4 regions of the Staphylococcus sp. M0911 genome follow, and region 1 is predicted to be linked to each of the others. Evidence: predicted binding sites of a transcription regulator. Region 1 holds the regulator's gene; each other region holds the start of a gene.

What was found. Region 1 encodes Rex, which represses fermentation and respiration genes when NADH is low (regulators of the CRP and FNR family bind a similar motif). Its sites were predicted from a motif close to TTGTGAAATATTTCACAA; they were not measured.
Region 2: ssp1_RS01345 (anaerobic C4-dicarboxylate transporter family protein) is a predicted target of Rex. The motif match lies at 3,665-3,682, and genes of this name have one in related genera.
Region 3: ssp1_RS02490 (nitrate/nitrite transporter) is a predicted target of Rex. The motif match lies at 1,924-1,941, and genes of this name have one in related genera.
Region 4: ssp1_RS08345 (cytochrome ubiquinol oxidase subunit I) is a predicted target of Rex. The motif match lies at 5,841-5,858, and genes of this name have one in related genera.

Annotation. Positions count from the first base shown of each region.
Region 1 is NZ_CP022881.1:872,578-880,569, forward strand. Features, by position in the region: gene rimI (ribosomal protein S18-alanine N-acetyltransferase) at 1-231, shown strand, start outside; gene tsaD (tRNA (adenosine(37)-N6)-threonylcarbamoyltransferase complex transferase subunit TsaD) at 224-1,261, shown strand; gene ssp1_RS04240 (MutS-related protein) at 1,315-2,937, opposite strand; gene abc-f (ribosomal protection-like ABC-F family protein) at 3,288-5,222, opposite strand; gene ssp1_RS04250 (redox-sensing transcriptional repressor Rex) at 5,477-6,121, shown strand; gene ssp1_RS04255 (hypothetical protein) at 6,149-6,454, shown strand; gene ssp1_RS04260 (YeeE/YedE family protein) at 6,626-7,696, shown strand; gene ssp1_RS04265 (sulfurtransferase TusA family protein) at 7,709-7,933, shown strand.
Region 2 is NZ_CP022881.1:294,618-302,609, forward strand. Features, by position in the region: gene ssp1_RS01330 (CHAP domain-containing protein) at 1-715, shown strand, start outside; gene nrdD (anaerobic ribonucleoside-triphosphate reductase) at 1,037-2,881, shown strand; gene nrdG (anaerobic ribonucleoside-triphosphate reductase activating protein) at 2,884-3,447, shown strand; gene ssp1_RS01345 (anaerobic C4-dicarboxylate transporter family protein) at 3,898-5,190, shown strand; gene ssp1_RS01350 (BCCT family transporter) at 5,564-7,186, shown strand; gene cudC (choline uptake/conversion transcriptional regulator CudC) at 7,226-7,732, opposite strand.
Region 3 is NZ_CP022881.1:544,278-552,269, forward strand. Features, by position in the region: gene nreB (nitrate respiration regulation sensor histidine kinase NreB) at 1-875, shown strand, start outside; gene nreC (nitrate respiration regulation response regulator NreC) at 898-1,551, shown strand; gene ssp1_RS02490 (nitrate/nitrite transporter) at 2,048-3,199, shown strand; gene ssp1_RS02495 (Hsp20/alpha crystallin family protein) at 3,253-3,669, opposite strand; gene ssp1_RS02500 (MarR family winged helix-turn-helix transcriptional regulator) at 3,908-4,354, opposite strand; gene ssp1_RS02505 (nitroreductase family protein) at 4,519-5,148, shown strand; gene ssp1_RS02510 (DUF3139 domain-containing protein) at 5,277-5,642, shown strand; gene ssp1_RS02515 (cation:dicarboxylate symporter family transporter) at 5,892-7,169, shown strand; gene ssp1_RS02520 (DUF4889 domain-containing protein) at 7,524-7,868, opposite strand.
Region 4 is NZ_CP022881.1:1,726,808-1,734,799, forward strand. Features, by position in the region: gene def (peptide deformylase) at 1-168, shown strand, start outside; gene ssp1_RS08325 (DNA-dependent RNA polymerase subunit epsilon) at 667-885, shown strand; gene rnjA (ribonuclease J1) at 885-2,573, shown strand; gene ssp1_RS08335 (potassium channel family protein) at 2,673-3,332, opposite strand; gene ssp1_RS08340 (cytochrome d ubiquinol oxidase subunit II) at 3,449-4,465, opposite strand; gene ssp1_RS08345 (cytochrome ubiquinol oxidase subunit I) at 4,462-5,817, opposite strand; gene ssp1_RS08350 (glutaredoxin family protein) at 6,021-6,251, shown strand; gene ptsP (phosphoenolpyruvate--protein phosphotransferase) at 6,334-7,992, opposite strand, start outside.

The DNA of each region.
Region 1 (7,992 bases):
GTTGCGATTGCAGAGCAATTTAGAGGATATGGTTTAGGACAATTATTATTAAAATATGTCATGAATTATGCGAGACATCGATGTGAAGTGATGAGTTTAGAAGTTAGAGTGGATAATACAGTGGCTCAACATGTTTATCAAAATTTAGGTTTTCAATATGGTGGAAAACGAAAAAATTATTATGGAGAAGGGCAGGATGCATTAGTCATGTGGGTGAATTTACGTGAATAATCAACAGACATTAATTTTAGCAATAGAGACAAGTTGTGATGAAACAAGTGTAAGTATTATTAAAAATGGTACGGAAATATTGTCCAATACAGTGTTAAGCCAAATTGAAAGTCATAAGCGCTTTGGTGGTGTTGTACCTGAAATTGCTAGTCGTCATCATGTCGAAGGAATCACAACGACTATAGACACTGCTTTACAAACTGCAAATGTGACTATGAATGATATTAATGCTATCGCTGTAACGCAAGGACCTGGACTTATAGGTGCGTTACTCATAGGTATTAATGCAGCGAAAGCACTTGCATTTGCATATGATATACCATTAATACCCGTTCACCATATTGCAGGACATATCTATGCGAATCATTTAGAAACGCCTTTAACATTTCCATTAATGGCATTAATCGTTTCAGGAGGTCATACAGAATTGGTTTATATGAAAGATCATCTCCATTTTAAAGTGATAGGTGAAACAAGAGATGATGCTGTAGGTGAAGCATATGATAAAGTAGCACGTACAATTGACTTGCCATATCCAGGTGGACCTCAAATAGATCAATTAGCAGCTATAGGTGAAGATACGTATCAATTTCCTAGAGTTTGGTTAGAAAAAGAAAGTTATGATTTCAGTTTTAGTGGACTAAAAAGTGCAGTTATTAATCAATTGCATAATCAACGTCAAAAAGGGCAAGACATTGTGCCAGAAAATGTGGCAACTAGCTTCCAAAATAGTGTTGTTGAAGTGTTAACAACTAAAGCGATACATGCTTGCAAAGCGTATAACGTTAAGCGATTAATTGTTGCTGGTGGTGTAGCAAGTAATCGTGGACTAAGAGAAAGTATTTCTAAACAGTGTGAAAATAATCAAATCCAATTAACCATTCCTACACCAAAATTATGTACTGACAATGCAGCGATGATTGGTGCAGCAGGTCATTTCTTGTATTTAGCAGGCATTCGTGGGGATATGGCAATGAATGGACAAAATAATATCGATATTGAAGATTTTTCAATTGAATCTTTATCATAATTATAAAGTCAGTAATGCGAGATTAAATAGAATCTCACACTACTGACTTTTTATTATATATCCTTAACTTGTTGTTTGGCACGTTCATAAATATCAGTAGGGAATTGTGTCAATCTTAGCAATTCGATTGCATTTCTTGTATTTGCTTTACCTGGTTTGATTTTAAAGTCAAACGCAATGGAATCATCTTTAATTGATTCATTAAAGTGATAATTTGTATAAGATATATTTAATAAATTTGATAATTCAATATCATGTGTTGCAGCTAATACATAGTAATTTGGCAAGTGAGATAAATAAGTTAATACTGATTCAGAAGCGGCAATACGTTCTGTAGTATTGGTTCCTTTAAAGATTTCATCAATGAAACAGTATACTTGATTATCCGTTGAAATATTGAATAAACGGCGAATGGATTTCAATTCAGCCATAAAATAGCTATCTCCTGATAAGACATCATCTGCATTAGCCATAGACGTGTAGACTAATCCAGGTACATATTTAAATTGAGTGGCTGTTGCAGTGTTAATTGTTTGAGCCAAAATAAGATTAAGCGCAACAGTCTTCATGAAGGTTGATTTACCAGATGCATTCGAACCGGTTAATAAAATATTTCGATTGAGATTTAAATCATTTGGAACAGCATTGTTAATTAATGGATGTACAAGTTGATTAAACTCACATAATTGCTGTTGAGTATTACTATTTTGAATTATTTCAGGTTCGCAGTATGCTTCTAATGTCTCTTGGTATAAGGCAATTGCATAATGATTATCTAATTGGCCAATATAATCGTAGCATTTTAATACTTCATCTAAATATTTATAGTAACTATGTTGAATCGTGTGAAAAATAAGATAATCTAACATAAATATAGTTTTAATTAATAAAACAAAGGCTGATGCAAAGTCAACGCTTTCGACTTTAGCTAATATGCCACTTAAATATCTTGCAGTTTTAAAGTGATTGAAATTAACGTCTATTTGCGGTGTTCCCTCTATATCAGTAAGATTTTTACACTGCTTTAAAATATTAGCAGTATAAAAAATGGTTTTTAAATCTTGTTCATAAGTTCGTTTTAAACTGACCGATAAAATGATATTAATCACACATGCCATGATGAATAACAGAATACCATTTGACGCATCAAAGCACGTATAAATTAAAGCGATTATTGGTAATAAGGGGGCTAGCATAAATATTTTTTGACATTTAATAGGTGTGAGTTGATCGGGAAAATGTGGATAGACACTTTTACCAACTAGACCTAACCGTAATGAAACCTGATTCCTAAAAGAAGTATCTTCTTTAAAACGATTGAGTAATATTTTATTGTTCATTTTAAACATTCTACGTAATGTTGCATATAAACGCATCTCCCCAAGTGCTGTGAAATTGAAATTCATACTTTGAAATAATGCATCCATATTTAAGTCAGACCATGTCTTGTTATCAATTAGTTGACGATCATCATAGTTATCAAAATAGGTTTGAAATTGATAATCATATTTCGCATTTGGCCTGATAAATTTTTCTAACTTTTCTTGATTAGACCATAAGCCGTTAATTTTATTAATGAACTGTCGTCTATTAATGATAGAAGTAATGATACTAACGACTGTGGTTAATATAATAACGCCTAAAACAAATAATAAAAATAACTGTGGGTCATTCATTTAAAAACTCCTTGATGTATTGTTTTTTTAATTATTTCATATCATTTAATTTGAAACAATCAATGATAAAAATGAGAAGTCAGAAGATATGTCAATAGGGAACATGCGTACTTATCAACAATAAGTGCACAACTTGTGGATAAGTGGTGTTAATTTTTGTGGATATAGCAAATTTTTATCTGAATAACTCTAAAATTTAGTTACATATTACCTGTGGATAACTAGGATAACTCTGTGGATAGCCATCAGATAGGCGAAAATGAATGTTAATAATAATCAATTAAAAATCAGAAAAAAGACACTAAAAAGTAGAAAATCTACTTTCTAGTGTCTGGAAAAATAATAGTTATTTATAATTTTTCTTGTAATTCTTCCCATTCAAGCATTGCTTGTTCTAATTCTTGTTCGGTATTCGATTTTAATTCAGCTAGTTCATTGGATTTTACAGGATCGCTATAAACATCGGGTTGTGTAAGTTGATGATCAATGTCTTCGATCTTTGCTTCACATGATTCGATGATGGCTTCACGTTGCTCGATTTCACGTTCTATTTTGCGTTGTTCGCGACGACGCTGCTTTTGGTTTTCATATGATGACGCTGTAGTATGTTTAGTATTTGAGTGATTTGCAGACTCAATTTCACTCTCTGCTTTAGCTTTTAAGGCTGCAGCTTCTTCTGTTTTTTCAATATAATATTGATAATCACCAAGATACATTTTTCCACCATCATGATCTAGGTCAAATACTTTATTGGCTAATTGATTGATGAAGTATCTATCATGGGATACAAAGATAATAGTACCTGCAAAATGTTCTAAAGCTTGTTCTAACATTTCTTTCGAATCTATATCGAGGTGATTGGTAGGTTCATCTAAAATAAGTACATTATCACGTTGCAACATTAACAAGGCTAATTGTAATCTTGCCTTTTCGCCACCAGATAAATCATTGATAATTTTTTTGACGTCGTCTTGTACGAATAAAAAACGGCCTAATACTGCTCGAATATCTTTTTCGTTCATATTTGGATACTGGTCCCAAACATAATCTAAAATGGTTTTATTTGATTTGAATTCAGCTTGTTTTTGGTCATAGTAACCTATTTGTAAATTAGCACCAAATGTGACTTCGCCACCGAGTGGACGTTGTCTTTGAGCAATGGTTTTAATTAAAGTGGTTTTACCGACACCATTTGGCCCAATAATAGCGATGTGATCACCTTTGGATACTTCCAAATTAATAGGTTTAGTAATAGGTGTATCATCATAACCAATTTCTAATTGTTTGATATGCATGACGTCATTTCCGGTATTTCTATCAAATCCAAATTGAATGTTAGCACTTCTTGCATCAATCATTGGTTTATCAATACGCTGAATTTTTTCTAATGTTTTACGACGGCTCTTTGCCATTCCACTTGTAGAAGCTCTTGTGATATTTTTTTCTACAAATGTTTCTAACCGTTTAATTTCTTCTTGTTGTTTTTCATATTCTTGCATACGTTTTTCATAATATTTATCTCGCTGTTGAATAAATTGTTCATAATTACCAATATATCGTTTAACACTACCTAAAGCGACGTCATAAACTTGTGTAACGATTTTGTCTAAGAAATATCTATCATGACTTATAATGACAATTGCGCCTTTAAAGTAACGCAAATAATCTTCTAACCATTTTGTAGTTTCTAAATCAAGATGGTTGGTAGGTTCATCAAGTAATAATAGATCTGGTTCATTTAACAACATTTGTGCAAGTGATAATCGTGTTTTTTGACCACCACTAAAGTCATTAATAGGCTTATTAAAGTCATCTTCATTAAAATTCAATCCATGAAGAACTGTTTTAATTTTACTGTCATATTGATAACCTTCTAATTGCTCAAATTGATTTGATAAAGATTCATATTTTTCCATATGTGATTGATAAGTAGGTGTATCATACTCATTTGCATGGGCAGCTAACCAATCTGTTTCACGTTTGATTAATAGTTCCATATTTTTAATATGTTCAAATGGTTTTGACATTTCCTCGAACACAGTGGCGTTAGAGTCCAACGTCATTTGTTGTGTTAAATAGCCCATCTTAAGATTTTTAATCTTTGAAATGTGACCACTATCATAATCTTCAACGCCAGCAATGATTTTCATAAGTGTTGATTTACCGGCACCATTTCGTCCAACAACGCCTATTCGTTCACCTGTTTTCACTTCAAAATCAACGTTAGTAAAGATATCTTCACCATCGAACGATTTAGAGATGTCATTAAGTTGTAAAAGTATCATCCGACTTCACCTTTCTAAATATGCGATATCATTATAAACTATACATATAGTTTGATATGTTTAAATGTTTTGTTTATCATATTAATATTTATTTTACAGTATTAAGCTGTGTCTTGAAACTAGGATATTTATTTTTAAATTTTATTAATGTATAATTAGCAAGTATTCATTGTGAACAATTATTTGGATTTTTATTGTTGCAAACATATATACATAAAATTAAAACCGTTTAGCGTCGAAGGGAGACAAATAAAATGGCAAGTAACGTTAAAATTCCTCGAGCAACTTTAAAACGTTTACCGTTATATTATAGATTTGTGAGTAATCTAAAATCTAAAGGTATTGACCGTGTTAATTCTAAAGCTATTAGCGAAGCATTACAAATAGATTCAGCTACGATTCGTAGAGATTTTTCATATTTTGGCGAATTAGGTAAAAAAGGATATGGCTATAATATAGATAGTTTAATTGAATTTTTCAAAGCTGAAATTAGTGGTAGCAATGATATTAAAATTGCAATTGTTGGTGTGGGTAACTTAGGTCGAGCATTATTAACATATAACTTCTCAATTCACGATGAAATGACCATTACAGAAGCATTTGATGTAAATCAAGATGTCATCGGCGAACAAGTAGGCCGTGTTGTTGTAAAAGATAGCAAGACTTTAAAACATACGTTATCAAATCAAGATATTGATGTAGTCATTCTTACAACACCTGAACAGGTTGCCCAAAGTGTTACAGATGAGCTGGTTGAATCTGGTATTAAAGGTATTATGAATTTTACACCAGCGAGAGTGAGTACGCCAACTGATGTACAAGTACATCATATTGATTTAGGTATTGAATTACAGTCCTTACTTTTCTTTATGAGAAATTATGATGAATCAATGAAATAGCATATTGATCATTTGGTGGGACTTTTTATGAATGATAAAGTATTGATTCAAATAGGGTGTATGTATAAAGCACATTTACCTACATTAATATACATTCCAGGACAATTGGTATTGAACGGTCATACATTAGTGTTCAAGTCCTATTATACAAATCATAATCCTCTAAATTTAGATATTGATGTTAAAAAAATTATTCGTTACCAAATACGTAAGGGGTTACTGGGACATAAATTATTGATTTACTATAACCAAACTTGGTATAAATTTAGTCATTTTAAAGCAAATGAATTGCAAGCATTAGTTCATTATATCGATGAAATACAAGCACTTTAAAAAGTGATGAGCAAGAGTACATCTTATCGAGATGTACTCTTTTTTTATTTTAAATAAAGCATTTCATTGATAAATGTGTAGAATTAAGAAACATATTATGATAGTGAACTTGAAATATAACACTTTATCCTGTAAAATAACTTAGTATTTATATCGGAAAAGGGTGATAACGTGGTTTGGATGATTATAAGCGGTTTGATCGTCGGCGTACTATTAGGATTTGTAATGCAACGAACACGCTTTTGCTTAGCAGGCGGTTTTAGAGATATGTATGTTCAAAAAAGTAATAAAATGTTCTATGCATTGCTTGTTGCTATTACAGTTCAAAGTATTGGTTTATTAATATTAACAAGTTTAGGTATAGTAAATGTTCCAGCACACACATTTCCAATTGTTGGTACAATCATTGGTTCTTTTGTCTTTGGCATAGGTATTGTATTAGCAGGTGGTTGTGCTACTGGAACATATTATAGAGCAGGAGAAGGTTTAATAGGTAGTTGGGTTGCACTCATTTTATATGCATTAACAAGTGCAATTACTAAGACAGGTGTTTTGTCACCAGTCCTAAAAGTAATTAATCAACCTACAAATGTCAATGCAAGTATGGCAGATACATTGCATATTCCCAATTGGATTTTAGTAATACTAATAACGTTAATTACTTTAATATTAGTGACAAAAACACTTAAAAAGCCTAAAGTAGCAGTCCCTAAATTAAAACAGAAGTATTCAGGCGTAAGACATTATTTATTTGAAAGAAGATATCATCCGTTTGTAGCGGCTATTGCAGTTGGTTTAATCGCTTTATTAGCTTGGCCAATGAGTAGTTCTACTGGTAGAGATTATGGATTAGGAATTACGACACCTTCAGCAAATATTGTTAATTTCTTAATTACTGGAAATACACAACTCATTGATTGGGGCGCATTTTTAGTTATAGGTATATTCCTAGGTTCTTACATTGCTGCTAAAGGATCAAAAGAATTTAAATGGCGTTTACCAGATAAGAAAACAATTAGAAATAGTGCAATTGGTGGCATTTTAATGGGCTTTGGAGCCTCTGTTGCAGGTGGTTGTTCAATCGGTAATGGCTTAGTTGAAACGGCGACAATGAGTTGGCAAGGCTGGATTGGTCTAGGTTCAATGATTCTAGGTGTATGGTTTATGAGTTACTTTATTTTTATTAAGCCAATGAAACAACTACAACAATCGACTAAAAAACAACAAACACAAACGACTTAAGGAGGAGTTATTATGGTATATGAATTAGGCACAGTTGGTATGGTTTGTCCTTTCCCTTTAATAGAAGCTCAAAAGAAAATGACTGAATTAGATTCTGGTGATGAATTAAAAATTGATTTTGATTGTACACAGGCGACTGAGGCAATCCCTAATTGGGCGGCAGAAAATGGTTACCCTGTTACTAATTATGAACAACTTGGTGATGCGTCTTGGACAATTACTGTACAAAAGGCGTAAAATAATGATAAATATAGATAGAGCATCCATCATGGGTGCTCTATCTATATTTATTCAAC
Region 2 (7,992 bases), 580 kb from region 1:
AGGTTTCGCAACATTTGGTTTAATGCAACATGATGCAGATGCAGCAGAAAACAATAACGGATATAATCCTAATGACCCTTATTCATATGAATACACATATACGATTGATCAACAAGGTAACTACCACTATGATTGGAAAGGTAATTGGAGTCCTAGCCAACAACAAGGCAATAACAATAGTTATTCATATGGTAACCAAGCTACTCAAAACTACAATTCAAATAACGCTACAAACAATAATCAAAATACACAATCTTACACAACTGACAATACCAATAATCAAGGTGGCGGATTAGGTGCTGATTATTCAACATCAGATAAAAACATCAAAGTGACTACACAAAATGCGCCATCTTCAAATAACTCAACTGCATTTTCTGGACAATCAGGTTCTGGTTCAAATGCGTATACTGCTGGTCAATGTACTTATTATGTATATGACAAAGTTGGCGGTAAAATTGGTTCTAATTGGGGTAACGCAAGTAACTGGGCAAACGCAGCAGCACAAGATGGTTATAATGTAAGTAATTCACCTAAACAAGGTGCAATTATGCAAACATCACAAGGTGCATTTGGTCACGTTGCCTATGTTGAAAATGTAAATAGTGATGGTTCAATCAAAGTTTCAGAAATGAACTATAATGGTGGACCAGGTAACGTTTCAACTCGTACAATTTCAGCTAGCCAAGCTGGTTCATACAACTACATTTCATAATGATTTATATTCAAATAAGAACTCGAAATAATATTAAATATTATTTTGAGTTCTTTTTTTGTTTTGGATTAAATTTTGAATGTGTGTGACATATTTGTCAGGGTTGTGATTAAATTCTTGCCTCCATGGGGTTTTATTATTATTTGACATACTTCAATTTTCAAAACAATGATTTCAAAAATTGAATGATTATTTTTATAGTTGTTCATGAATTAGTAATAAACTTATGACAGTTTAGTTAAGTCATCGATTATACATTGTAATACTATATATTGTGCTTTAAATTTTAAATAAACACTATATATAGAAAAGAGTGGTAAGATGAATCAACTAGAACAATCATTAACGGGTTTGATTGAGAAGGATCCAACTATCGTAAATGAGAATGCTAATAAAGATAGCAATACCTTTTCGACTATGCGCGATTTAACGGCAGGTATTGTTTCAAAATCATATGCTTTAAATTATTTATTGCCTAAACATATTGCTGAGGCGCATCAAAATGGTGACATTCACTTTCATGATTTAGATTATCACCCATTTCAACCATTAACAAATTGTTGCTTAGTTGATGCAAAAAGCATGCTGAAAAATGGCTTTGAAATAGGTAATGCCAATGTTACATCTCCAAAATCGATTCAGACAGCATCAGCACAACTTGTACAAATTATTGCGAACGTCTCTAGTAGTCAATACGGTGGATGTACAGTGGATCGTGTAGATGAATTATTGAGTGAGTATGCACAATATAATGAGCGACATCATCGTGAAGTAGCACAGGCCTATGTTAAAGCTGAGCACCTAGAAACATATGTAGAGCAACAAGTTACTAAAGATATTAATGACGCCATTGAAAGTTTGGAGTATGAGATTAATACACTGTATACCTCTAATGGTCAAACACCATTCGTCACATTAGGATTTGGCTTAGGAACAGATACATTAAGTCGTAAAATACAGCAGGCGATATTGAAAACGAGAATTAAAGGATTAGGTAAAGATCGTGTCACAGCCATTTTCCCTAAATTAGTATTTTCAATTAAAGATGGTATTAATTTGAAAAAAGATGATCCTAATTATGACATTAAACAACTTGCGTTAGAATGTTCAACAAAACGTATGTATCCTGATATATTAAATTACGACAAAATCGTTGAACTATTAGGCGATTTTAAAGCGCCGATGGGATGTCGATCTTTTTTACCAAGTTGGCGTAATGAACAAGGTGAAAATGAAAATAATGGCCGTTGCAATTTAGGTGTTGTTACTCTCAATTTACCAAGAATCGCGCTTGAATCACAAGGTGACATGACAACGTTTTGGAAAATTTTTTATCACAAAATGACGTTGATGCACGATGCTTTAGTATATAGAATAGAGCGATTAAAAGAAGCGACAGTTAATAATGCACCTATCTTATATAAAAGCGGTGCGTTTAAATATAAACTCGATGATCATGAAGATGTAATGGCGCTATTTAAGAATAAAAGAGCTACGATTTCCATGGGATACATCGGATTATATGAAACTGCTACAGTCTTTTATGGTCCTAATTGGGAACATAATGATGAAGCCAAAGCATTTACAATTGAAATATTAAAAGAAATGCAACGTCTGCAAAAGCAATGGACAAAACAATATGACATTTGGTTCAGTATATACAGTACACCTAGTGAGTCATTGACTGATCGCTTTTGCCGTTTAGATCAAGAACGATTTGGAGATATTCCAGATATTACAAGTAAAGGTTATTATCAAAATTCATTTCATTATGATGTAAGAAAAGATATTACGCCATTTGAAAAATTAGATTTTGAAAAAGATTATCCCTATTATGCGAGTGGTGGCTTTATCCATTATTGTGAGTATCCTAAATTAAATCATAATATTAAAGCACTAGAAGCGGTATGGGATTATGCTTATGATAAGGTAGGATATTTAGGTACTAATATTCCAATAGATCACTGTTATGAATGTGGATTTGATGGAGATTTTAAATCAACACCACAAGGCTATCAATGTCCAGAATGTGGTAATGATAACCCTGAAACGGTCGATGTTGTTAAACGGACATGCGGTTATTTAGGTAATCCAGTACAAAGACCTGTGATTGAAGGACGTCATAAAGAAATGTGTGCTCGTGTGAAACATATGAAGGAATCTTAATCATGACATCTATATTAGGAATAGAACATGGACAGGGATATATAGCCAAAATTGAAACACATAGCTTTGTAGACGGTGAGGGTGTACGGTGTAGTGTGTATGTTTCGGGATGTCCATTCCAATGTCTAGATTGCTATAACAAAGCGGCACAACATTTTAAATATGGTGAACCATTTACAGAAAAAATATTACAAGAGATTCTCTCATATTGTGAACCGGGTTATATTAGTGGCTTAAGTATTTTAGGAGGCGAACCCTTTTGTAATTTAGATGTGACATTGAGACTCGTGCAAGCATTTCGACAAAGATTTGGACAGACCAAAACAATATGGATTTGGACTGGGTTTCAATATGAATATCTTTCACAAGATAAGTGGCTACGTTTTGAATTATTAGAATATGTAGATGTGTTAGTTGATGGCATGTTTATCACTCAGTTATATCGTCCTAATCTACCTTACAAAGGTTCTTTAAATCAAAGAGTGATTGATGTCAATACATCATTGCAACGACACCAATTGTGTGAATACATTTACAGTGGTCCATCGACGAGTCACAGTTTTTAATCATGTTATAAATCGATATAAAAGGGAAATGTAATTATAAGAGTAAAGATTCAATATAGAGAAGGTGAGACAGTATGTGGTTATTAATAGGTAAATGGATGATTGCCATTGGTCTTATCGTAGGTTCCATTATTGAAGAAACGATTTATAAAAAACGTCGACAAGCACGTAAAACACAACAATAATAAGACAATGAATCATATGGGCAATAACTACAATGTGTAGTGTTGCTCATATATTTTTTTGATGTAAATCTAATTTATAATTGTTAACAATTTTTGACGATGTTGAAATACTAGATATATCAGTCTTAAAGACTCGTTTTGATTGATGAAATAATACTTTTGATTTTGTAATCAAATATGAAAATATATACTTATCACATGTTTAAGTGATAAAATATCAATGTTACTAAAAATTAACATCATAAGAGAGTTAGGAGTTCCTAAATTGCTACTGTTTATAATAGAAATTATGATTATGGTTTTAGCGGTGTTACTAGGTTTAAGAACAGCCGGAGCACTTGGTTGTGGCATATTTGCCATTGTAGCGCAACTGATTATGATTTTTGGCTTTCAATTACCACCTGGTTCGGCACCTGTCACAGCTGTGTTAATTATTCTTTCAATAGGTATTGCAGGTGGCACGTTGCAAGCTACTGGCGGTATAGACTACCTTGTATATATTGCATCTAAAATCATCGAGAGATTCCCAAAATCAATTATTTTTATTGCACCAATGATTGTGTTTGTCTTTGTCTTTGGTATTGGTACTGCCAATATTGCTTTATCATTAGAACCTATTATTGCTAAGACAGCTCAAAAAGCAAACATACAACCTAAAAAAGCACTTACTGCATCAGTACTCACTGCGAATTTAGCACTTTTATGTAGTCCGGCTGCATCAGCAACAGCTTATATTATTTCTGTATTAGCTGGTTACGATATTTCTATGGGTAAATATTTAAGTATCGTATTACCAACTGCGATTTTGAGTATGCTTTTATTAAGCGTATTCTGCACATTTGTTGGCAAAAATGATTCAATATCATCACAAAAGTTAGTTGAACTGCCAGAAGAGACTTTACCTAGTGAATTTTCTAAAAATGTGAAATTCGGTGTATTAGCATTCTTGATATGTGTGTTAGGTATATTAACATTTGGGATATTCCCTCATTTAATGCCATCTTTTAATGTAAATGGTAAAACGGTCAATGTTGAAATGACAGATATTGTACAATTCTTTATGTATTTAAGTGCTGCCATTAATCTATTATTATCAAAAATTAATACGTCAGATATTCTAACGTCACATATTTCTCAATCAGCATTTGGTGCATTGTTTGCAGTATTAGGTCCTGGTTGGTTAGGCGCTACTATATTTAATGCACCTAATAATTTGAAAATATTAAAAAATGATATTGGCCAAGCCATTAGCAGTGTACCTTGGCTAGTCATCATTCTCGTATCAGTAGTAGCGATGATCGTGATTTCTCAAACAGCGACTGCATCCATTATGGTGCCAATTGTTATGAGTCTAGGCATTCCGCCCTTATATTTTGTCGCCATGGTTCAGACGCTTAACGTTAACTTTGTGATTCCAGCACAACCTACTTTATTATTTGCAGTTGAATTGGACGAAACGGGCAGAACAAGGCCTACGAGTTTTATTATTCCGGGATTCTTTGTCATAATCACCTCAGTTGTAATTGGTTTTACATTAAAATTATTTTTAGGATACTAACAAGTAATGAAATCAACTATCTTTCACGAATTAAGTGGGAGATAGTTTTTTTGTTGTAATAAAGCCCATTTATTAAAAGAAACTGAAATAAATAAAAATTCTATTTGTATGCATAAAAATTCATAGTTTTAATGAAGTTAAGTTTGTTCAATTCGTTAAATCTAAATTTAACACTGTTGTCACAACAATTGATTGTGAAAGAATAATCGTCAGAAATTATATAATTATTCAATATTGGGATTGTATTTCTTTGTATGTAATTTGCATTATTATTAAATGTTCGTTATTGTCAATTTTGTGAATCAATTATATTTGAACGTGGAACTTAAGAACATCAAGATTCATAAATCATTTAGTATTAGGGGGATCACGATTGAGAAAAGAAAAAGTTATGGACTGGACGACCTTTATAGGTGTAGTCATAGTGTTACTTTTAGCTGTTATACCTATGATGGTTTTCCCGAAAGCAAGTGAGACAATTATTACAGATATCAATAGTGCAATTTCTAACTCGATTGGTTCTGTTTATTTATTCTTAGGATTAGCTATTTTTTGTTTCGTTTTATACATAGCATTTGGTAAATACGGTAATGTTACTCTAGGTAGAGCGAGTGACAAGCCGGAATTTAACACATTTACTTGGGCAGCCATGTTATTCTGTGCAGGTATTGGTTCAGATATTCTATATTGGGGTGTAATTGAGTGGGCATTCTATTATCAAGTGCCACCTAATGGCGCTAAAAGTATGTCCGATGAAGCACTACAGTATGCGACGCAATACGGAATGTTCCACTGGGGTCCGATTGCATGGGCGATTTATGTATTGCCAGCATTACCAATTGGTTATTTAGTGTTCGTTAAAAAACAACCTATATATAAAATTAGCCAAGCGTGTAGACCTATATTAAAAGGACAAACAGATAAGTTTGTAGGTAAACTTGTTGATATCTTATTTATCTTCGGATTATTAGGCGGTGCAGCGACCTCACTTGCCTTAGGTGTACCTTTAATATCAGCAGGTATTGAAAGACTTACTGGTCTGAATGGCGAGAATATGATAATGCGTTCAATTATTTTATTAACTATCACAGTTATATTTGCCATTAGTTCATATACAGGATTGAAAAAAGGGATTCAAAAGCTGAGTGACGTCAATGTATGGTTATCATTTATCTTATTAGCCTTTGTCTTCATTATTGGACCAACTGTATTTATTATGGAAACTACAGTGACTGGATTAGGGAACATGATGCGAGATTTCTTCCATATGGCCACTTGGGTTGAGCCATTTGGTGGTATCGGTCATCGTAAAGAGACACATTTCCCTCAAGATTGGACGATATTCTATTGGTCATGGTGGCTAGTGTATGCACCATTTATTGGTTTATTTATTGCTCGAATTTCAAAAGGTAGAACTCTAAAAGAAGTCGTTCTTGGTACAATGATATATGGTACGTTAGGTTGTGCATTATTCTTTGGTATATTTGGTAACTATGCCGTTTATTTACAAATTTCTGGTCAATTTAATGTGGTTGATTTCTTAAATCATCACAGTACAGAAGCGACTATCATTGAGGTAATGCATCATTTACCATTCCCAACTATAACGATTGTCTTATTCTTAATTTCAGCATTCTTATTCTTAGCGACAACATTTGATTCTGGTTCTTATATTTTAGCAGCTGCTTCTCAAAAGAAAGTGATTGGGGAGCCATTAAGAGCGAACAGATTATTCTGGGCATTTGCGTTATGTTTATTGCCATTCTCACTAATGTTAGTGGGTGGGGAACGTGCACTAGATGTACTTAAGACTGCATCGATACTTGCGAGTGTACCATTAATCGTCATATTTATATTTATGATGGTCTCATTCTTGATTACTTTAGGACGAGATCGAATCAAATTAGAAACACGTGCTGAGAAATTAAAAGAGGTTGAAAGACGTTCACTACGAATTGTTCAAGTGAAAGAAGAAGAACAAGACGATAATTTATAACATATTAAAAAGGCTAAAGGATTGATATCCTTTAGCCTTTTACTTATCTTCGTGTTCTGGAATAGGGAAGTATTTAAAGATTTCTCCTGTTTCTAAAGCTTCGCTAAGTTGTGCTAACCATTCGTAATACACCTTTGAATGATCGAGTTGTGCTTTCACTTTATCAATATCTTGTCTTTCTTCATCAGTTAAATCACTGTTGTTTAAGAGAGGATTTAAAATAGCTTCAGCATCTTTAACTGCTTCCATGTTTGTATCGATTTCTCGTTCCCATTTTTTTGTGAAGAAATTGCGGAAGAAAGTAAAGAAGTCTTTTTTAGCAATGAAATGTTGCTTTCTGCTACCTCTTGTAAATTGTTGTTTAACGATGTCATATTCTTGTAGTTTCTTTACACCTGCACTCATGCTAGGTTTACTCATTTGCAGTTGTTGTCTCATTTCATCTAGTGTCATACTTCCTTCAAACACCATGATACCGTATAAGTTACCAACACTACGATTAATGCCATACAAGTCCATTGTTTCACCAATGGAATTAATTACCAAGTCTTTGGCTTATTCGACTTGAGATGTGTAGTTTTCCGAACGTGTCATGACTGTACCTCCAAAAAGAATTATTTCATTTTACCACGTCTCAACATAAAGTTAACATGATTTCATCTTTTATATGCTAATCAATTATATAATTTTATTTAAAAAAATGAAAAGCAAGGTTTTAGAAAAATTATTTTGTTTTATCTCGTTGTAAGTGCGCTGTTTGAATCAGCTCAAAAGGAACACCCTAGCTAAAGCTAGTGCGTAAGAAT
Region 3 (7,992 bases), 330 kb from region 1:
CGAATGCGATTTGTAGACGATGCGAAGGTTACACGAATGAGTATGACGTACAGTCATGTAGAGATTGCTTTTTAGATGTAGCACAACCTCATCATTCACAATTCCAAGTATTTATGAAAACAAAAAACAGAAAAATCGCACCATTTACAGCTTCTTATCAAACCATAGATCCGGTTAAAGGTATTAATGCATTTACATTGCAAGATGTTGCACCTCAAATTGAACGACAAGAAAAAATGAATCAACGCCGAATGATGAGAAAAACAATATCCGCGCAAGAAAATGAACGTAAGCGTATATCTAGAGAACTACATGATAGTGTTATTCAAGAAATGTTGAATATTGATGTTCAATTACGTTTGTTAAAATATCAACAAGATAAAGAGAAAATATTGAATGATGTTAAAAATATTGAAGGTTTAATGTCACAACTCGTTGACGATGTCAGACATCTATCAGTTGAATTGCGTCCTGCATCTTTAGATGATTTAGGATTAGAGGCAGCATTTAAATCTTACTTTAAACAATTCGAAGAAAATTATGGTATGCAAATTAATTATGTTTCTAATATCGTTAATCATCGCTTTGATAGCGAGGTGGAAACCGTCGTGTATCGAGTTGTGCAAGAGGCTGTTTATAATGCTTTAAAATATGCTGGTGTTAGTGAAGTAGAAGTCACTATTCAACAAAATGAACTGACGTTAATCGCTGAAATTATTGATAGAGGACAAGGATTTGATCCGTCTTCCAAACCGAGAGGATCTGGACTAGGGTTATATGGAATGAAAGAGCGATCCGAACTTGTTGAAGGGAATTTAAATATTGAGACGCATATAGGTAAAGGAACGATTATTACTTTAGAAGTACCACTGTAAATTAATTTTTGGGGGAATAATGTTGAAAATAGTTATTGCCGATGATCATGCAGTTGTTAGAACCGGTTTCTCTATGATATTGAACTATCAAGAGGATATGGAAGTAGTTGCTACCGCTGCTGATGGTGTAGAGGCCTATCAAAAAGTCTTGGAGTTTAAACCTGATGTACTATTAATGGATTTAAGTATGCCACCAGGTGAATCAGGACTTATCGCAACGAGTAAAATTCATGAAAGTTTTCCTGAAACAAAGATTTTAATCTTAACAATGTATGATGATGAAGAGTATTTATTTCATGTATTGAGGAACGGTGCGAAAGGTTATATTTTGAAAAACGCACCTGATGAACAACTATTGCTTGCTATTAGAACAGTTTATAATGGTGAGACATATGTTGATATGAAATTGACCACCTCATTAGTGAATGAATTTGTGAATAGTAGTAATCAGGAATATACAGATACATCAGATCCATTCAAAGTGTTATCCAAACGAGAATTAGAGATATTGCCATTAATAGCAAAAGGCTATGGCAATAAAGAAATAGCAGAAAAACTATTTGTATCAGTTAAAACAGTAGAAGCACATAAAACACACATTATGAACAAACTAGAATTAAAATCAAAACCAGAACTCGTAGAATACGCCATGAAAAAGAAACTCCTAGAATTTTAGAGCCCCTTATCGCATTAGCGATTAGGGGCTCTTATGCATTAGCGAAAGCTAAGGCGAACTGAAGAGAAAAATCGCATTAGCGATTAGGGGCTCTTATGCATTTAAAGAAGTACTTCCATTTTCAATGGTTAGTACTTCTTACACAGTAGCGAAAGCTACTGTGATCCTTAAGGGTACTTCCATTTTCAATGGTTAGAGGCAGTGGATGACTGGTAAGTTACTACGTGATACTTGTAACCAACCTAGTCATCATGTGCCGGGGAAGAACAACGAAATGTAAAATTTCTGTTCTTCACCCTCTTACGTAGTAGCGAAAGCTACTGTGATCCTTTTTAATAGGGGAATTACATAGTCAAATAAGGGATTATCCTAATGTTCAACTTTTCACAAAGTCGATAAATTCAAATTAAGATTAGTTCTATGTTCATTAATAGAGTTATTGAAGGTCAAACCCGCATAGTACTAATAAATAAATGAATTCGACGAGGGTGAAAATATGGACAAGACAAAAGGTGGATTTCAGCTCACATTACAAACACTTAGCTTAGTAGTTGGTTTTATGGCATGGAGCATTATTTCTCCATTAATGCCATTTATTTCTCAAGACATTAAAATTTCAGCTGGACAACTATCCATTATTTTAGCAATACCAGTCATTTTGGGATCAATATTACGTGTTCCTTTTGGATATTTAACTAATATTATTGGAGCCAAATGGGTATTTTTCTGTAGTTTTATAGTGCTTTTATTTCCCATTTACTTTTTAGGGCAAGCACAATCACCAAAAATGATGATGTTATCTGGATTCTTTCTTGGTGTGGGTGGTGCTATATTCTCAGTAGGTGTTACATCAATTCCAAAATATTTCCCAAAAGATAAAGTAGGATTAGCGAATGGTATTTATGGTATGGGAAACATTGGGACAGCGATTTCATCATTTTTAGCACCGCCAATTGCAGGGATTATTGGTTGGCAAACAACAGTTAGAAGTTATTTAATTATTATTGCTATATTTGCAGTATTAATGTTTATATTTGGAGATAACCGTGAGCCTAAAGTAAAAGTGCCGCTAATATCTCAAATGAAAATCTTATTTAAAAATTATAAACTATACTATACAAGTCTTTGGTACTTTATTACATTTGGTGCGTTTGTAGCTTTTGGACTATTTTTGCCAAACTATCTGGTGCAACATTTTGGTATAGATAAAGTTGATGCAGGTATTCGTTCAGGTATATTTATTGCTTTAGCGACCTTCCTGAGACCAGTCGGAGGCATATTAGGTGATAAACTAAATGCAGTTAAGGTTCTAATGGTAGATTTTATCATTATGATTACAGGTGCATTGATTTTAGGTTTCTCTAATCACATCGCATTATTTACCATAGGATGTTTAATGATAAGTGTGTGTGCAGGTATTGGTAATGGTCTTATTTTTAAATTAGTACCATCATATTTCGCGAAAGAAGCTGGATCAGCGAATGGTATTGTATCAATGATGGGGGGACTAGGCGGCTTTTTCCCACCATTAGTAATCACTTATATTACAGGGGTAACAGGTTCAAGTCATTTAGCATTTATCTTTTTTGCTATTTTCGGACTCATCGCATTAATCACAATGGTTCATTTAAATAAAAAAGAAGCATAAATATATAACACCCTCATCTTGGTTATACCGTGACGAGGGTGTTATTTTTTGATTTATAATATAGATATAGTTGTTGCGTCTTCAGAATCGTGTTGTTGTTTAGGTAAGCGTATATTTAAGACGCCATCCTCAAATGTTGCTTTGATTAAATCTTTATCTACATCCTCAAATTCAAATCGACGGACAAGTTCTCCGTTAGAACGTTCATTCAATTGCGCTTGTCCATGATGAGGTTCTAGAAACTTATTAGCTTTAATCGTTAATGTATGATGATCAAAAGTTAATGATATATTTTCCTTTTTTACGCCTGCAAGTTCAGCTTCTATTAAATAATGATCACTTTCATTATATAGGTTGGCGGGAAATGCTTGTGAGGAAAACTGATTAAATACTTGCTTACCTAAATCTCTAAACATATCAGTAGGGTCATTTTTTAAAAATGCATTGTTAAAGAAGTCATTACTAGGCATACGATTCGCTCCTTTTAATTAACTAAATTTGAATCATATTTAATTGTAGATTCATTATATGTACTGTTTAGGGTGAGGTAAAGTAAAAAGGATTTATGGAGTGATTATTAGTTCTAGAGAATACAGACAAAAGCTTACAATATGAAACATTTGTTCACATAACTTGGATTTACATGTATAAAAGAAAGATATGAATGTTGAGGGAAAGTTTACTTTTGTCTTTTTCTCTATAGAAGTATTACTTTTCTGTGGATTTATCAAAGTTTTTAGAAACAAACATTTGAAGATGGTTGATTAATTCTTTCGCTTCGTTAACGTCGATATCAAATTCGCCAAATACTTTTAGTGACACTTCAGATAATGGTTTTTTAATACTTTTACCATGATCAGTCAGTGAAATTTGAAGATTTCTTTCATCTTTTTCTTCACGAGTTCGAACGACGTAATTTTTCTTTTCTAATTTTTTTAGTAATGGTGTTAAAGTGCCTGAATCTAAGAAAACTCTATCACCTAAAGTTTTGATGTTAAGTTTCTCATCTTCTTCAATCGCCATTAGCACTATATAACCAGTGTACGTGAGTTCGTATTCCTTTAAATAACTAGAATACTTTTTGATAATTTCTTTAGATGAAACATAGAATAAAAAGCATAATTGTTTGCTTAAATAACTATTTTCTACATACATTAAATAACTCCTTGTTAAGCTAACAATATTATGAAGTGTATGACTTGTCAAGTGCCGTTCTAAGTGATATAGGCAAATTGCTTTTCATTTAAAAATTACAAAATTATAATAAAACTTAATTGTTTTGTAATATCAAACGACTTATTTAGAAAGAGGAGAACTTTATGGAAAGAATCTCAAAATTTGATGATGTATTAAAAGGAAGAAAATCTGTAAAAGTATTTGATACTGAATATAAAATTAGTCACGAAGAAATGGATGAAATGATTCAAAAAGCAACGAAAGCACCATCATCCGTAAATATGCAACCATGGAGATTAATGGTAGTGGATTCTGAAGAAGGTAAAGAGAAAATCTTACCATCATTTGGGATGAACTCAAGACAAGTGAACACATCTTCTGCGATGATTATTGTTTTTGGTGATTTAAAAAATTATGAAAAAGCTGAACAAATTTATGGTGATGCAGTAAGTAAAAAACATATGACTGAAGAGATTAAAGATAAAATGTTAAGTTGGGTGCTTCCTCATTATAAAGGGCTATCAAGAGAAGGCATGAAAGATATCGTCAATATTGATAGTAGTTTAATGGCGATGCAATTTATGCTTGTAGCTAAATCTCATGGCTATGATACGAATCCAATCGGTGGATTTGATAAAGCTAATATTGCAGACGTGTTAGGTTTAGATAGTGATCGTTTTGTACCTGTTGTAGCTATTGCAGTAGGTAAAGGGGCGCAAGAAGCGCATAAATCAGTACGTTTGCCACTTGATGATGTTAGACAATATTTATAATAACGTATAGACAAACGTTTAAGTACAAAATTCAGATAAGAATATTTTGTTACAAAAGTTTTATAAGACTTTAAAAATGTATGCTTTTCGTTCATACTAATTAAGATAAGGCAAAAGGAGTCTATAAAATGAGTAGGAAACAGAAATTAATTAGAATTATTATTATATTAATCATTTCGTTAGTTTTAGCATTTGCATTTTTCTTCGCACTTAAAACATATCAAGGCCATAAAAATATTGAAATGGTCGATAGTTATTTTAAAGAACATCATCTAAAAGATAAGATAAAAAAAGAAGAAACATTATATAGTGCTAAAAAAGGTGTGTATTATAAGGAAGTTATTTTTAAAGATGAGCCTAAAGTAACTTACGTGATACAACCTATAAGTACAAATAAAGGTATCTTTGCAGAAGGTTTTGATACTGAAACTAAGAAAAGTCTAAAGAGTGCTAAACATAATTACTTTAATAAAAATTATAAGCCCTCAAATTAGTCAAAATATTTTTAGGTTATCGATTTAAAAAATCGGTAACCTTTTTTTCTTATTGTGTAAGTTTAATGTGTAGCTAGAATTGTGATTAAAACAATAAAAATAGTAAAAATAACCGTAGTAAAATACTCTGGTTTCACAAATATTTAGAAATTTCAACACAATTATTTGTATTTGTTATTTAAAAAATTATAGCTATTTTTAAGTTATCTGATATAATTAAGTGATGTCAGATGAAGGGGAGTTTGCAATATGGCTCTATTCAAGAGAAAAATTAGTCTTCCAGTGCAAGTATTAATTGCGTTGGTTCTAGGTGTTGTCGTTGGACTTATATTATATGGAAATGAAGAAGCGGCTAACTACATAAAGCCATTTGGAGACGTCTTTTTAAACTTAATTAAAATGATCGTTATTCCAGTTGTGTTCTGTTCTTTAGCGTTATCTATTTCGAACGTAGGGGAGTCGAAAACTGTAGGTCGCTATGGATGGAAAACAATACTTTACTTTGAGATTATAACAACAATCGCTATTGGTCTTGGGATTATTTTTGGTAACTTGTTCAAACCAGGTTCTGGACTTGATCCATCCAAACTACCAAAGGGCGATATTTCTAAATATCAATCATCTGCACACGCTGCAGAACAATCTACATACGGTAATCATTTTATTGATACCATTGTAAACATTGTACCTACAAACTTTTTTGAAGCTTTAACTAAAGGAGAATTATTACCAATTATCTTCTTTGCTGTATTCTTCGGTTTAGGCTTAGCTGCCATCGGTGAAAAAGCAGAACCTGTTAAATCTTTCTTAAGTGGTACATTAGAAGCAGTATTCTGGATGATTAACAAAATTTTAAAATTAGCACCATTAGGTGTCTTTGCATTTATTTGTACAACCATTATTACATTTGGTGCATCAGCTTTACTTCCTCTACTTAAACTTGTATTAGTTGTCGTCTTCGCGATGGTATTCTTTGTAGTTGTAGTATTAGGAATTGTAGCAAGAATGTGTGGCATAAGTATTTTCTCTATTATGAAAATACTAAAAAGTGAAATTCTTTTAGCTTTCTCAACATCAAGCTCAGAAGCTGTATTACCAGTAATGATGAAAAAGATGGAAAAATTTGGTTCACCAAAAGAAATTACATCATTTGTTATACCAATTGGATATACATTTAACCTAGACGGTTCAGCATTGTACCAATCAATCGCTGCTTTATTCGTCGCACAAATGTATGGTATGCATTTAACGTTAACAGAACAAATTGTGTTAATGTTAACATTAATGCTTACATCAAAAGGTATGGCAGCAGTTCCAGGTACTTCAATCGTTGTTTTATTAACAACATTAGGTGCAATGGGATTACCAGCTCAAGGACTTGCATTAATTATAGGAGTTGACCGTTTATTAGACATGGTACGTACAGTCGTTAACGTTATGGGTAACGCTTTATCAACTGTAGTTATCGCAAAATGGGAAAACTTATATGATAAGAAACAAGGCCAAGAGTATTTAAAATCACTATAAAATAATAAATCTGACATTTTTAGAGCCCCTTATCGCTTTAGCGATTAGGGGCTCTTATGCATTAGCGCAAGCTAAGGCGAACCGAAGAAGAAAATCGCATTAGCGATTAGGGGCTCTTATGCATTAGCGCAAGCTAAGGCGAACCGAAGAGGAGAAAATCGCATTAGCGATAAGGGGCTCTTATGCATTTAAAGAAGTACTTCCATTTTTAATGGTTAGTACTTCTTACGCAGTAGCGAAAGCTACTGTGAACCTTAAAAGTACTTCCATTTTCAATGGTTGGAATTATGTGAATACGACCAATATATACAAATAAAAGGAAGCAAGCCATTGATGACTTGCTTCCTTTTTATATTACATATGCATATGTCCCATATCATGGATTTGAGTCATTAATCCATGTGGTACATCGTCATGATCTACTTTTTTCACTTTAGCAATTTTGCCAGTTTTTTCGTTCTTAGTAATCATAACAAAATCTTCTTTTTTAACAGATACTTTTGCATCTGATGGAAGTTTAATGTTCTTTTCAATTTTTTCGTCTTTTTCACTAATCATTTTATCTATTGTAGTATCATTTTTCATAACACCATAGTATGTTTCTTTTTTGCCGCCAGCCATCATTGCGACAACTAAAACAATACATACAATAAGCATAATTGCGATAAGACCAAAACCTAGTCCTTTTTTACTCTTCATTATATATTCTCCTTTAGTATTGTTGTTTTCTATTTCATTTATACAGAAAATTAGAGTAATTTGCAATTAAATTCAAAATATAAGTGTTTATTATTAATTGGAAAATTCATAAAATATACGCATT
Region 4 (7,992 bases), 850 kb from region 1:
ACAATTAAAGCTCAAGATATCGATGGTAATGACGTTAAATTACGTTTAAAAGGCTATCCTGCTATCATTTTCCAACACGAAATTGATCATTTAAATGGTATTATGTTCTATGATCATATTGATGATGCTAATCCATTAGCACCGCATCCAGATGCAGTAGAAGCATAATTTGATTTAACCTCGAAAGTAACATGACTTTCGAGGTTTTTTATTTAATAGATTTCAATCAAATAAAACAATAGCCTTTAAATAAATAAGTTTGAAGCTGTGTCTAAAGTTAAATATTGTTTTTCTCTATTCTAAATACAGATTAAAAGTTCTTACTATTATATGTGTCTGTTCGCTCACTTAATGATAAAACTGCTTTATTTCTTTTAGTACATCATGTAAAATATACATTAACTGAAATCTTAGTGAATTAATCCTATTTTTCAAAATTTGAACGACATGATTTCCCTGGAAAACATACTCGGCAGTGAAATTAAATAATTATAGTTATATATTTATTTAGATTAGCTAGTATGTCTATTATTAAATTTAAATACACATACTTTTATTGAAGAACAATATCAAAGACAAAATCTGATTTCTATCTTTAATAACCCGAGCTATCAACCACGGGACTTGAATAAATATTAAAAACAATCCTTAGGAGGAATTATATCAATGGCAGTATTTAAAGTATTCTATCAACATAATAAAGATGAAGTAATCGTGCGTGAAAATACGCAAACGATTTATGTTGAAGCACAAACTGAAGAACAAGTAAGACGTTATTTAAAAGACCGTAATTTTAATATCGAATTTATCACTAAATTAGAGGGCGCACATTTAGATTACGAAAAAGAACATTCAGATCATTTTAATGTGGAGAATGCTGAATAATGAAGCAATTACATCAAAATGAAGTAGGTGTATATGCACTTGGTGGTTTAGGTGAAGTAGGTAAAAACACATATGCTATCGAGTACAAAAATGAAATCGTGATTATTGATGCAGGGATTAAATTCCCAGATGATAATCTACTAGGAATTGATTATGTAATTCCTGATTACACTTACTTAGAACAGAACCAAGATAAAATCGTTGGTCTGTTTATCACTCATGGACACGAAGATCATATAGGTGGTGTGCCCTTCCTATTAAAGCAAATTAATGTACCTATTTACGGTGGTCCATTAGCTTTAGGTTTGATTAGAAACAAATTAGAAGAACATAATTTATTACGTACCGCTCAATTAAACGAAATTAATGAGGATAGTGTGATTAAATCCAAACACTTTGAAATATCATTCTATCTAACAACACACAGTATCCCTGAAGCCTATGGTGTTATTGTCGATACACCTGAAGGTAAAATTGTTCATACTGGTGACTTTAAATTTGATTTCACACCTGTAGGTGAACCAGCAAATATTGCAAAAATGGCTAAATTAGGTGAAGAAGGCGTACTTTGTCTGCTTTCTGATTCTACAAATGCATTAGTTCCGGACTTTACGCTTAGTGAACGAGAAGTAGGACAAAATGTTGATAAAATTTTCCGTAATTGTAAAGGTCGTATCATTTTCGCGACATTTGCTTCGAATATCTATCGTGTTCAACAAGCTGTTGAAGCAGCAGTTAAGCATAATAGGAAAATTGTTACATTTGGTCGTTCAATGGAAAATAATATTAAAATAGGTATGGAGCTCGGATACATTAAAGCCCCACCAGAAACATTTGTAGAACCTGGAAAAATCAATAATATCCCTAAACATGAATTACTTATTTTATGTACTGGTTCTCAAGGTGAACCAATGGCAGCATTATCTCGTATCGCTAATGGTACACATAAACAAATCAAGATTATCCCAGAAGATACTGTCGTATTTAGTTCATCACCTATTCCAGGTAATACTAAGAGTATAAATCGTACAATTAACGCTTTATATAAAGCTGGTGCAGATGTTATTCATAGTAAAATTTCTAACATCCATACTTCTGGACATGGATCACAAGGCGATCAACAATTGATGTTACGTTTAATCCAACCTAAATACTTCTTACCTATTCATGGTGAGTATCGTATGCTCAAAGCACATGGTGAAACTGGTGTTGATTGTGGCGTTGACGAAGATAACGTCTTTATCTTCGATATCGGAGATGTACTTGCTTTAACTCATGATTCAGCACGTAAAGCAGGTAGAATTCCATCAGGTAATGTACTTGTTGATGGTAGTGGTATTGGTGATATCGGTAATGTTGTTATTAGAGACCGTAAATTATTATCTGAAGAAGGCCTAGTTATTGTTGTTGTAAGCATTGACTTCAACACAAACACATTACTTTCTGGTCCTGATATCATTTCACGTGGCTTTGTGTACATGCGTGAATCTGGTCAACTAATTTATGATGCTCAACGTCGTATTAAAACTGATGTTATTTCTAAATTAAACCAAAATAAAGACATTCAATGGCATCAAATTAAATCATCAATTATTGAAACTTTACAACCATACTTATTTGAAAAAACAGCTCGTAGACCAATGATCTTACCTGTCATTATGAAAGTTAATGAAGATAAAAAGAAATAATATTAAAATATCCCATAAGCAACTATCATTCTAATGATATGGCTTATGGGATTTCTTTATAAAAAATGGTTTAGCCAAGATCATTGACTAAACCATTTTTTATTTAGCTATATTCTTTTCAAATCGACCTAAGTCATTATCATGACCAATCATGATTAGGATATCACCAATTTCAATATTTAAATTTGGATCTGGTGACACAATAAACTGCTTACCTCTTTTAATCGCAATAATATTAATACCATATTGCGCACGAATATCTAAATCAATAATTGTTTGGCCAGTCATTTTTTCAGTAGCTTTTAATTCAACAATAGAGTGTTCATCTGCTAATTCTAGATAATCGAGCACACTCGCACTAGCCACATTGTGTGCAATACGACGGCCCATATCACGTTCTGGATGGACAACCGTATCCGCACCTATTTTATTTAATATTTTAGCATGATAATCATTTTGTGCTTTGGCAGTTACCTTTTTAACACCTAATTCTTTTAAAATAAGTGTTGTTAATGTACTAGATTGAATATTTTCACCGATAGCAACAATAACATGGTCAAAGTTTCTTATTCCCAAACTTTTCATGACTGCTTCATCAGTAGTATCCGCTACTACAGCATGCGTCGCAATATCACTATATTCATTAACTCTGTTCTCATCACTATCAATGGCCATAACATCCATATCTAAGGCGTTAAGCTCTCTAACAATACTGCCACCAAAGCGTCCTAAACCAATTACTACGTATTCCTTTTCCATATAGTCCTCCGCTTATTACACATTTAAATAACAACGATCAAATCAACTTTTTTCAAATAAATATATAGTAAAAGCTGATGCAAAATCGAAATGATGATTTGTTCTACTATAGTTGATTATTTTTTTCCTTCTACATAATCTTTATCGAAAACAAATAGTCTCAATAATAATAGTAACGATGGAACTAATAAAAGTAAACCTAAAATAAATGCAATAACCAATGCTAGACCCATTTCATCATTTACATGAGAACTAGAAATTTTTACGAATGGATGTAATAAATATGGTAATTTACTGATACCATATCCAAAGAAAGCAAATAACATTTGCAATATCACCATTATAAATGCTAAACCATGATTTCTTTTAAAAATAGTTAGTGCGCCTGCAACTAGGAAAAAGATAAAACTTATCACGAACATCCACCAATAGTTAAAGACAGCATTATTAAAATGCTCTGAGTTTTGTACTCTTAGTGATAAAAAGACAAACAAGGAAATAATAATCATTGGTGGTCCCCAAAATATATGCCATTGTCTCATTAAATGATATGCCGGTTGGTCCTTTGCTTTATTAGCATAAAATGTAAGGAATCCAGAAGAGATATATAACACTGAGATAATTGCCAAGAAAACAACAGCCCATGCAAAAGGACTTAGTAATAGTTGAACCCAGTCTAAATCAACATGATTCCCTACCTCTTTAATATAGCCACCTTCTGAAATTGTTAATGCGGTTGCTAATGCAGCTGGAATAAGTAAACCAGTTAACCCATATAGAAAAATCCATGGTAATTTTGTATCTTGTCCATAATTCTCAAAGGCATAGAAACTGTTTCTTATTGAAATAAGAATCGTACCAATTGAACCTGGTACAAGTAAAACCGTTCCTAAATATTTAACGGAATCAGGGAAGAATCCAATAAATCCAACAAAGAAAAAGACAAAGAAGACATTCGTAACTTCCCATACTGGACTAAGATATCTTTCAATAAGATGATTGATTTTCTTTTCTTCACCAGTAAGTTTAGAATGTAATGCGAAGAATCCAGCACCAAAATCAATTGAGGCTACGATGATATAACAAAATAAAAATATCCATAAGACTGTAATACCTATATATGAATATATCATTTGTTATCACCTCTTTCTTTGAGCACTTGATTGACATCATTGATTGCAGGTTTGTTTCTAAACATTCTGAGTAACACATATGCAGATGTAACGATGAGTACAAGATATAATAAACCGAATAAAATCGTCACTAATGTAATACCACCAGCTTGAGTCGCTGCTTGAGATACTCTTAAGTATCCTCTTACAATCCATGGTTGGCGTCCCATTTCCGTTAAGAACCAACCAAATTCAATTGCTAACATAGACGCTGGACCAGTAAGTAATATGCTATATAAAACTACCTTATGTGTAGTTAAGTGTCGTAACTTCTTAATTAATAAAATCAACATAAAAATTCCTGAAATCACAAAACAGAATACGCCCATTGAAACCATTAAGTCAAAGAAATAATGAACAATTAATGGTGGCAATTCATTTTTAGGAAAATCGTTAAGTCCTTTTACTGTCGTCTTCAAACTATTATCAGCTAAGAAACTTAACATTCCTGGGATTTCTATTGCGCCTGATACTTCATTCGTCTTTTCGTTTAAAACACCAAAAAATACTAAATTAGCTTGAGATTGTGTGTCAAAATGCCATTCATATGCAGCCAATTTTTCTGGTTGTACTTTATGTAAAAACTTAGCTGACATATCTCCCGCTAACATCGATAACAATGTTGAAATAAACCCAACAATCATCGTCATTTTTAATGCTTTTAAATGATATCTTTTATCTTCTGGATGCGTCTGTTTTAGCAATTTAAATGCAGCAATTGCCGCAAGAATAAACGCCATTGTCATGCCAGCTGTTGCAACAACATGGAAGGACCTTACGATAAATGATGAGTTAAACATTGCTTCTAATGGTTGAACATTAACCATACGTCCGTTTTTCATTTCAAAACCAGCTGGTGTATTCATAAACGAGTTAACTGACGTTATGAAAAATGCTGAGAATGATCCACCTATAATTACAGGTAAGCCTATAACAAAATGAATCCATTTATTTTTAAATCTTTCCCAAGTATAAAGATAAATACTAAGAAAAATAGCTTCAAAAAAGAATGCGAATGTTTCCATAAATAGAGGTAATGCAATTACATGACCGCCCATTTTCATAAATGTTGGCCAAACAAGCGATAATTGCAAACCAATAATTGTTCCCGTCACTACACCGACAGCAACTGTAATGGTATATCCTTTCGACCATCGTTTCGCTAATGCAATATAATGTGCATCGTTGTTTCGTATACCAAGAAATTCAGCGATAACAAACATTAATGGCATACCTACACCAATCGTTGCAAATATGATATGAACGGCTAAGGTCATACCTGTAAGTAATCGACTCATTTCAACTGAATCCATATATAATCACCTTATATTTATATTTTTTAGTAATTTCACAATGCTTAAAATTATAAATCCTTATCATGATGAACTAAATGTTTTTGCTTGAATTTTTGACATAAATTTTTTATAGAGACACATAATGTTCACACCATTGATATTTTATAAAATTAAATATAAGATAGAATAATATAAATTAATATATAGAAAGGAAGACCAAAGTGTCACATATTACGATATATACACAAGATGATTGTCCACCTTGTACGTTTGTAAAAAATCATCTTCAAGCAAATCATGTAGATTATACAGAAAAAAATATAAAGAATAATCAATATCGAGTAGAAATGATGGATTATGATGCATTTGCGACGCCATTTATCTTATTGAACGATGAACCTATGTATCAAGTTGATATGGATAAAATTAATCAAGCTTTTGACATTCAATAAGTACTTAGCAATTAAAAGATACTAATGATATAAAAGAACCAACTAAAGCAATTTAAATTGCTCAAGTTGGTTCTTTTAATTATTATTTTGAAATGTTATTAACTAATTCCATAACTTCCTCTTGTGTTGCACAATGAATAGCACGGTTCGCTAATTCTGACATTTCATTTTTACTTAAACCATTAATTTGTCTTCTAGCTTTAAGAATAGATGTTGGACTCATTGAGAATTCATCTAGACCTAAACCTAATAATAATGGTACTGCAGTAGCATCTCCTGCCATTTCACCACACATACCAGTCCATTTACCTTCTTTGTGAGAAGCTTCAATGACTTGTTTTACTAAGCGTAAAATTGAAGGATTGTATGGTTGATATAGATAAGATACGCGTTCTGACATACGGTCAGCTGCTAATGTATATTGGATTAAGTCATTTGTACCAATACTAAAGAAATCTACTTCTTTAGCAAAGACATCAGCTAATGCTGCAGTAGCTGGAATTTCAACCATGATACCTAACTCAATATCTTCCGAAACGTCATAACCTTCGTTTTGAAGATTCTCTTTTTCTTCTAATAACATTGCTTTAGCATCACGGAATTCCTTGATAGTAGCTACCATTGGGAACATGATATTTAATTTACCGTAAACAGAAGCACGTAATAACGCACGTAATTGTGGTCTGAAAATATCAGGTTGCGCTAAGCAAAGGCGAATCGCTCTATAACCTAAGAATGGATTCATTTCTTCTGGTAAATCTAAGTATGGTAATTCTTTGTCGCCACCGATATCCAATGTACGAACAACAACACGTTTACCATCCATAGTCTCTAATACTTTTTTGTATGCTTCGAATTGTTCTTCTTCAGTAGGCAATTGATCTCTACCCATGTATAAGAACTCAGTACGATATAAGCCAATACCTTGCGCACCATTTTCAATTACACCAGGTAAATCATTTGGTGTACCAATATTAGCTGCTAACTCTGCGTGAACACCATCAACAGTTACTGTATCAGCATCACGTAATTTTTGTAATTCTTGTTTATCTTCAAAGAAACGTTCACGTTTATTTTGATAAGCGATAACTTCATCTTCTGTAGGATCGATAATAACATCACCAGTTAAACCATCAACGATAATCATATCGCCTTGTTTAACTTCTTTAGTGATTGATTTAGTACCAACTACAGCTGCGATTTCTAATGAACGACTCATAATCGCAGAGTGACTTGTTCTACCACCAATATTCGTTACAAACCCTTGAACGAATTCTTTATTTAACTGTGCAGTATCAGAAGGTGTTAAGTCATTACCAATAATAACAACACTTTCATCAATCATACTTGGGTTTGGTAATTCAACACCAAGAATATGTGCTAACACACGTTTAGATACATCTCTAATGTCTGCTGCACGTTCTTTCATGTATTCATTATCCATTGATTCAAATATAGTAATGAATTGAGTTGTAACCTCATTTAATGCTGTAGCAGCATTAACATGGTCGTTTTTAATTTTATCTTGAATTGGTTGAATTAATTCTGGATCATCTAAAACAAGTAAATGCGCATCAAAAATGGCAGCTTTATCAGCGCCTAATTGAACTTCTGCATTATTTCTTATTTTAGTTAATTCAATTTTAGATGCTTCGATAGCGTTATTGAATTTGCTAGTTTCACCTTCAACATCAGTGATTGTCTCACTGCTGTCGAAAGATAAATCTGGCTCAACTATTAA